Acuticoccus sp. I52.16.1: one gene and its partner. The protein of the gene in region 2 interacts with the protein of the main gene of each other region in a pairwise test. Links are inferred from orthologs where the notes say so. Each region holds a gene or a part of one and is shown on either strand. Other genes may lie near its edges.

What was found. The genes of interacting proteins can lie anywhere in the genome.
Region 1: the proteins of dnaQ (region 2) and dnaE interact in binary tests that used the Escherichia coli proteins (3 or more experiments, as listed by UniProt). The link is inferred for Acuticoccus sp. I52.16.1 from one-to-one orthologs.

What each region holds. Positions count from the first base shown.
Region 1 is NZ_CP094828.1:4,343,342-4,347,536, reverse strand. What follows is about bases 1-3,997. They hold dnaE (DNA polymerase III subunit alpha), read left to right. Parts: upstream 1-353; coding sequence 354-3,797; downstream 3,798-3,997. Other genes in these bases: MRB58_RS19615 (ABC transporter ATP-binding protein), read left to right, coding at 1-122. UniProt on the Escherichia coli protein: DNA polymerase III is a complex, multichain enzyme responsible for most of the replicative synthesis in bacteria. This DNA polymerase also exhibits 3' to 5' exonuclease activity. The alpha chain is the DNA polymerase catalytic subunit.
Region 2 is NZ_CP094828.1:2,182,153-2,185,106, reverse strand. What follows is about bases 116-2,844. They hold dnaQ (DNA polymerase III subunit epsilon), read left to right. Parts: upstream 116-986; coding sequence 987-1,703; downstream 1,704-2,844. Other genes in these bases: MRB58_RS09835 (FxsA family protein), read right to left, coding at 2,333-2,833; secB (protein-export chaperone SecB), read right to left, coding at 1,707-2,195; coaE (dephospho-CoA kinase), read left to right, coding at 313-906; MRB58_RS09855 (shikimate dehydrogenase), read left to right, coding at 116-316. Also shown: more of MRB58_RS09855, read left to right, coding at 1-115. UniProt on the Escherichia coli protein: DNA polymerase III is a complex, multichain enzyme responsible for most of the replicative synthesis in bacteria. The epsilon subunit contain the editing function and is a proofreading 3'-5' exonuclease.

The DNA of each region.
Region 1 (4,195 bases), 2.2 Mb from region 2 along the record:
ACACGGGTCTGTCGGCGGTGGTGGCGACCCACAACCAGACCCTGGCGAGCGAGCTGGACCGCACGGTAACCCTGAAAGAAGGCCGAATTTCACCGCTCGAATTGAGCGCACCCGCTGAATAAGTTTCTCTGCCTCGACCCTTGATGTTCCCGGAACATTCCCGTACGTTCCGATGAGAACAAAGAGAGGTCAGTGATGCAGCGGTTCTTTCTCGATTGTGGTGCGTTCGTTTCCTGCTCGGCATTCATCGTCGCCGTCTATCTGTGGATGGACGGGATGCAGGTCCCCCTCGTCTGATCGAATTTCACCTCTGCCCCGGCTAAGCTCCCACGCCGGTACGAGGGAGGCGCGTCATGTTCATCCACCTGAGGGTCCATTCGGCCTATTCCCTCCTGGAAGGCGCGCTGCACCTGAAGAAGATCGTCGGCCTCGCCGCGGCCGACAATCAACCCGCCGTGGCGGTGAGCGACACGGCCAACCTCTTCGGCGCGTTGGAATTTTCGGAGAAGGCCTTCGGTGACGGGGTGCAGCCGATCATCGCCTGCACCGTGCCGATCCGCCTCGCCGAGCGCATCCAGGGCGGCAAACGCATCGCGCCCGTCGCGCGGCTGCCGATGGTCGCCACCAGCGAAGAGAGCTTCGCCAACCTCCAGCGCCTGATCTCCTACGCCTACCTGCGGTCGGACGGCGGCGAGGTCGCCCTCCCGGTCGACGGGCTGGCCGGCGCGGTGGACGGCATCATCGCCCTCTCCGGCTGGATCGACGGGCCGGTGGGCAAGACCCACGCGCTGGGCGATCCCGAGAGCGCTTCGGCGCTGTTCGATCAACTTCACGAAACGTTCGGTGATCGTTTCTATTGCGAGGTGCAGCGCCATGGAACATCGGCGGAAAACACCTTCGAGTCCTTCGCCGTCGGCGAGGCCTATCGCGCCGGCGTCCCGCTGGTGGCCACCAACGAAGTCTACTTCGCCGCCCGCGACGACTACGAGGCGCACGACGCGCTGATCGCCATCGCCGAGGGCCGGCGCCTGGGCGACGACGACCGCCGCCGCCTCACGCCCGAGCACTACTTCAAGACGCAAGGGGAGATGGAAGCCCTCTTCAGCGACCTGCCGGAGGCAATCGCCTCCACGGTGGAAATCGCGATGCGCTCCCACTTCCGCGTCAAGAAGCGCCCGCCGATGCTGCCGCGCTTCATCGCCACCGAGCGCAAGGTCGCCGGCCTCCCCCCCGTCGAGCAGAGCGACGAGGAGGCCCTCGCCGAGGAAGCCGAGCGGCTGACGCAGATGGCGCACGACGGCCTCGAGCGCCGCTTCGCCTCGCGCGGCATGGCCCCCGGCGTCGACCGCGAGGCGTACATGAAGCGCCTCGACCACGAACTCGGCATCATCTGCCGCATGAAGTTCCCCGGCTACTTCCTCATCGTCGCCGACTTCATCCAGTGGTCCAAGGCGAACGACATCGCCGTCGGCCCCGGCCGCGGCTCGGGCGCGGGCTCCCTCGTCGCCTACGCGCTGACCATCACCGACCTCGACCCCCTCAGGTTCGACCTCCTCTTCGAGCGCTTCCTCAACCCCGAACGCGTCTCGATGCCCGACTTCGACGTCGACTTCTGCCAGGAGAAGCGCGACCGGGTGATCCACTACGTGCAGGAGCGCTACGGCGCCGACCGCGTGGCGCAAATCATCACCTTCGGAACGTTGCAGGCCCGCGCCGTGGTGCGCGACGTCGGCCGCGTGCTGGACATGCCCTACTTCAAGGTCGACCAGCTGGCGAAGATGGTCCCCTCGAACCCGGCGAACCCGATCACCCTCGCCCAGGCGCTGGAGCAGGAGACCAAGCTGCAGGAGGCCAAGGCGCAGGACGGCGAGATCGACCGGCTGCTGCAAATGGCGCTGAAGCTCGAGGGTCTCTACCGCCACGCCTCGACCCACGCCGCCGGCATCGTCATCGGCGACCGGCCGCTGGAGGAGATCGTCCCCCTCTACCGTGACCCGCGGTCCGACCTTCCGGTCACCCAATACAACATGAAGTGGGTGGAATCGGGCGGCCTCGTCAAATTCGACTTCCTGGGTCTCAAAACGCTCACGACCATCGAGCGCGCCCTCTCGCTCATCCCGGTCGAGATCGACCTCGACACCCTCCCCCTCGACGACAAGGAGACCTACGAGCTCCTCGCCCGCGGCGAGACCGCCGGCGTCTTCCAGCTGGAAAGTCAGGGCATGCGCAAGGCGCTGGTCGGCATGAAGCCCGACCGGTTCGAGGACATCATCGCCATCGTCGCCCTCTACCGTCCGGGTCCGATGGACAACATCCCCTCCTACAACCTGCGCAAACAGGGCCTCGAAGAGCCGGACTACCTGCACCCCAAGCTGGAACCGATTCTGAAAGAGACCTACGGCATCATCATCTACCAGGAGCAGGTGATGCAGATCGCGCAGGTCCTCTCGGGCTACTCGCTCGGCGAAGCGGACCTCCTGCGCCGCGCCATGGGCAAGAAGATCGCCGCCGAGATGGCCGTGCAGCGCGACCGCTTCGTCGACGGCGCGGTGAAGGACGGCACCAAGGCCGCCGACGCCAACCGCATCTTCGACCTCGTCGCCAAGTTCGCCAACTACGGCTTCAACAAGTCGCACGCGGCCGCCTACGCCCTCGTCGCCTACCACACGGCCTACCTCAAGGCGCACTATCCGTCCGAATTCCTGGCCGCTTCGATGACGCTCGACATGGGCAACACCGACAAGCTGGCCGACTTCCGCGGCGAGGCGCAGCGCATGGGGATCACCGTGCGCCCGCCCTCCATCGCCACCTCGAAGGGGGAGTTCTCGGTCGAGAAGGGCGACATCGTCTACGGCCTCGGCGCGATCAAGGGCGTCGGCTGGCCGCTCGTCCACCACATCGAGGCGACCCGTGCCGCGGCGCCCTACGAGGACCTGTCCGACTTCGCCAACCGGCTCGACCCCAAGGCCGCGCCGAAGCGCTCGCTGGAGGCCCTCGTCGCCGCCGGCACGTTCGACGAGTGGGTGCCCGACCGCGGCAGCCTCTCGGCCGGGATCGAGCAGGTCCTCGGCGTCGCGAACCGGGTTGCGTCGGGCGCGGCCGTCGGCCAGAACGACTTTTTCGGCGCGGCCGCGGCGGAGGACATCCGCCTCCCCACCGGCGCCGTCTGGACCCCGCACGAACGGCTGAAGCGCGAGCTCGACGCCATCGGTTTCTACCTCTCGGCCCACCCGCTGGACGACTACCGCGAGACGCTGGAGAAGGCCGGCATCCCGCAATGGCGCGACTTCCCCGCCGCGCTGCGCCGGGGCGAGGGTGCCAAGCTCGCCGGCGTCGTCGTCTCGCGCCAGGAGCGGCGCACCAAGAGCGGTAACCGCATGGGAATCATCGCCCTGTCCGACCCGTCCGGCCAGTACGAAGCGATCGCCTTCTCCGACACGCTGGACGCCTGCCGCGAGAAGCTGGAGCCCGGCAACTGCGTGCTGCTGTCGGTCTCCGCACGCGAGGAGGAGGAAGGCGTCTCGGTGCGCATCGGCCACGTCGAGCCGTTGGAAAAGCTCGCCGCCAAGCAGTCGACCACGCTCACCGTCTTCCTCGACCGGGCCGACGTTATCGAATCCATCGACCGCCTGATCGGCCACCAGGGCATGTGCTCGGTCCGCCTCGTCGCACTGACGGGCGCCAACGGTCACAGCCGCGAAGTCGAGCTGGCGTTGAAGGAGCCGCGCGCCGTCTCCCGCTCGGTCGCCAACGCCATCAAGGCGATGCCGGGCGTGATCGACGTCGCCTACGCCTGAAGCCCGGCGGGCGGCCCCCCCGCTAGCCCGCCGGGCTGCGCCGGACCCCGTGTGACCGCGGCGGCCGATTGCCGCTCGGTTGGGCAGTGCAATTCAGTGATGCATTGCGCCGCATAGGCAAATGCACGCGCGATAAGGTAAGGAGGCGTTTTCCAGCTTGGGCGGCGTACCCGCTGTCCGGTTTCCACCTCAATCCAGGACCAACGCACGACCTCGAGGCGCCGTTTTGCCGCCTTTGCCTCCCCACCGTCGAGGCGCGGCGTACCACGGCCGCCCGCCCCGCGCGTGGCATCGGCGCGGACCGGCGTCGCCCGGTGGCGGCTCCGCGAAAATCGCTCTGGAGCGCGCGCATGGAACGTGCTCTAGGCTGAAATATGAATGCGTGCAGCGGCACGCGA
Region 2 (2,954 bases):
CGCCGTCCCTTGGGAGAGCGTACCGGGGCTGCTGCCGCGGGCGGATCTCCTGGTCAACACCACCTCCCTCGGCATGGAGGGCAACCAGCCGCTCGACATCGACCTCGCGCCGCTGCCGGCCCACGCCGTCGTCGCCGACATCGTCTACAACCCGCTCCACACCCCGCTTCTCCAAGAGGCCGCGGCACGGGGGCTGGCGACCGTGGACGGCCTCGGCATGCTGATCCATCAGGCGACGGTCGGCTTCGAGAAGTGGTTCGGTCACAGGCCGGAGGTCGACGCGGCATTGCGCGAAAAAGTGCTGGCGACGCTGTGAAGACGGTCGGTCTCACCGGCTCCATCGGGATGGGCAAGTCCACCACGGCCGCGCTCTTCGCCGCCGCGGGCGACCCGGTCTACGACTCCGACGCCGCCGTTCACCGCCTCTATGCCGCAGGTGGCGCAGCGGTGGCGCCGGTCGGGGCCGCCTTCCCCGGCACCGTGGTGGACGGGGCCGTGGATCGGACGCGGCTGCGCGAGGCGGTGCTGGGCAATGCCGCGGCGATGGCCCGTCTGGAGGCCATCGTCCACCCCCTCGTCCACGCCGAACAGAGCGCCTTCCTCGACCGCGCCCGCGAGGCTCGCGCCCGCCTCGCGATCCTCGATATCCCGCTCCTGTTCGAGAGCGGTCGCGACCGCCACGTCGACGCCGTGGTCGTCGTCAGCGCGCCGGCCGAGGTCCAGCGCGCCCGCGTGCTTGCGCGCCCCGGCATGACGGAGGCGGCGTTCGAGGCGATCCTCGCCAAGCAGACCCCCGACCGGACGAAGCGCGCCGGCGCCCACTACGTCATCGACACCGCGACCGGCGTCGATGACGCCGCACGTCAGGTCGCCGCGGTCCGCAAGGCGCTGATGGCGCTCGGTTAGGCGGTTGAAATCCGGCGCGGGGCGGTGAAATCGGGCGCGGCCTGTGGCACTGTCGGCGTCTTCGCTCTTGGAGGCAGACGTTGCGCGAGATCGTTCTCGACACCGAAACAACCGGCCTCGATCCGGCCACGGGCGACCGCGTGGTGGAGATCGGCGCCGTCGAGGTGCTGAACGCGATCCCGACCGGCAACGTCTTTCACGTCTACATCAATCCCGAGCGGGACATGCCCGAAGAGGCGTTCCGCGTGCACGGCATCTCGGCCGACTTCCTGGCCGACAAGCCGGTCTTCGCCGCCATCGCCGAGGAGTTCTCGGCCTTCCTGGGGGACGCCAACCTCGTCGCCCACAACGCCTCGTTCGACGTCAATTTCCTCAATCACGAGCTGCAGCGCTGCGGCAAGCCGATCATCGGTGCGCACCAGGTGGTGGACACGCTGTCGATCGCGCGTCGCAAGCACGGCGGTGCCAATTCGCTGGACGCCCTGTGCTCGCGCTACGGGATCGACGCGTCTCGCCGCACCAAGCACGGCGCTCTGCTCGACGCCGAACTGCTGGCCGAGGTCTACCTCGAGCTGACCGGCGGCCGGCAGGCGACGCTGGTGCTGGGCGGCACCGGTGACGGCAGCGCGCGGGCCGCCGGACCTGTGCGCCACGCACCCCGTCCGGTGCCGCTGGCCCCGCGCCTCACCGAGGGCGAGCGCGCCGCGCACGCCGCCTTCATGGCGACGTTCGCCGAGTCGATCTGGGCCAAGGTCACGGCCCAGACCGAGGACGGGCCGCGCATCGCCGCCGAGTAGGCGTCAGTTGGTGACGGGGGTCGCGTTCTGCTGCTGCTGCGCCCGCTCCAGGTTGCGGCGGTAGAGCGCGACGAAATCGATCGGGTCGATCATCAGCGGCGGGAAGCCGCCGTTGCGCACCGCCTCGGCGACGATCTGCCGGGCGAACGGGAAGAGCAGGCGGGGCCCCTCGATCAGCAGGAAAGGCTGCACGTGCTCGGGCTTCATCCCGGCGACGCGGATCACGCCGGCGTACTGAAGCTCGGTCTGGAAGGCGAGATTTTCGTCGTCCCCGGCCTTCGCCTCGAGGGTCAAAGTCACCTCGTAGTCGGTCTCGGCGAGGGACTTCGCGGCGACGTTGACGGAGATGTTGATCTGCGGGTTGGCTTCGCGGTTCTGCAGCGAGGCGGGCGCGCGCGGATTCTCGAAGGAGAGATCTTTGACGTATTGGGCGAGCACGCGGACGGAGGGCTGAGCCTGTCCTTCTGGCGCGCCGGCGGTGGCGTCGGTCATGGTGAGTCCGTTCGTTGAACGATGGTCAGTTCGCCGCGGGCTACCACTTTGCCCGCGACAATCCTAGACCTTTGCCGTCGATCCGCCGCCTTCGCCCGATCTTAGCCACCCATGGGAGACTTCAGGGCGTAGTCGCTCTACGCGTCGTTGCGCCACGGGGTGGACGGGTCGGGCTTCACCTCGGTCGCCTCGAGGTCGATCACCTGGGGCTTGCCGGGGCGGTAGGGGTGCCCCGCCGGGCCGCCGGCATCCGCACCGGGGCCGCCCGTCCCGGCGCCATGGATCCGCACCGACCCGGCGATCTGCTTCCAAAGCCAGCTGCGCACTGCCGGGATGAAGAGCAGGAAGCCCACCGTGTCGGTGATGAAGCCGGGCGTCAGCAGCAGGATGCCGGCGATCGCGACGGTGATCGCCTGGCCGATGGCGGCGGCGGGGACACGCCCGGCGCTGGCGTCGGCCTGGAGGCGGGCGAAGGCCGAGAGTCCCTGCCGCTTCAACAGGATCGCGCCGAGGACTGCCGTCAGGATGATGATGGCGATGGTCGGAAGCACGCCGATCACGCTGCCGACCGTCAGAAAGACGACGATCTCGGCGATCGGGATGATCAGCAGAAAAGCGAACAGGATGGATCGGATCACAAGCATTTCCCTTTGGCTCCGGCCGAATATGGGAACGTAGGGTGGTGTTTTCGAGCGCTGGGCGTAGACCGAGGTGCCTCAGTCCGATACGGTCCGCCGCATGCTGTGCCGCAAACTGGAC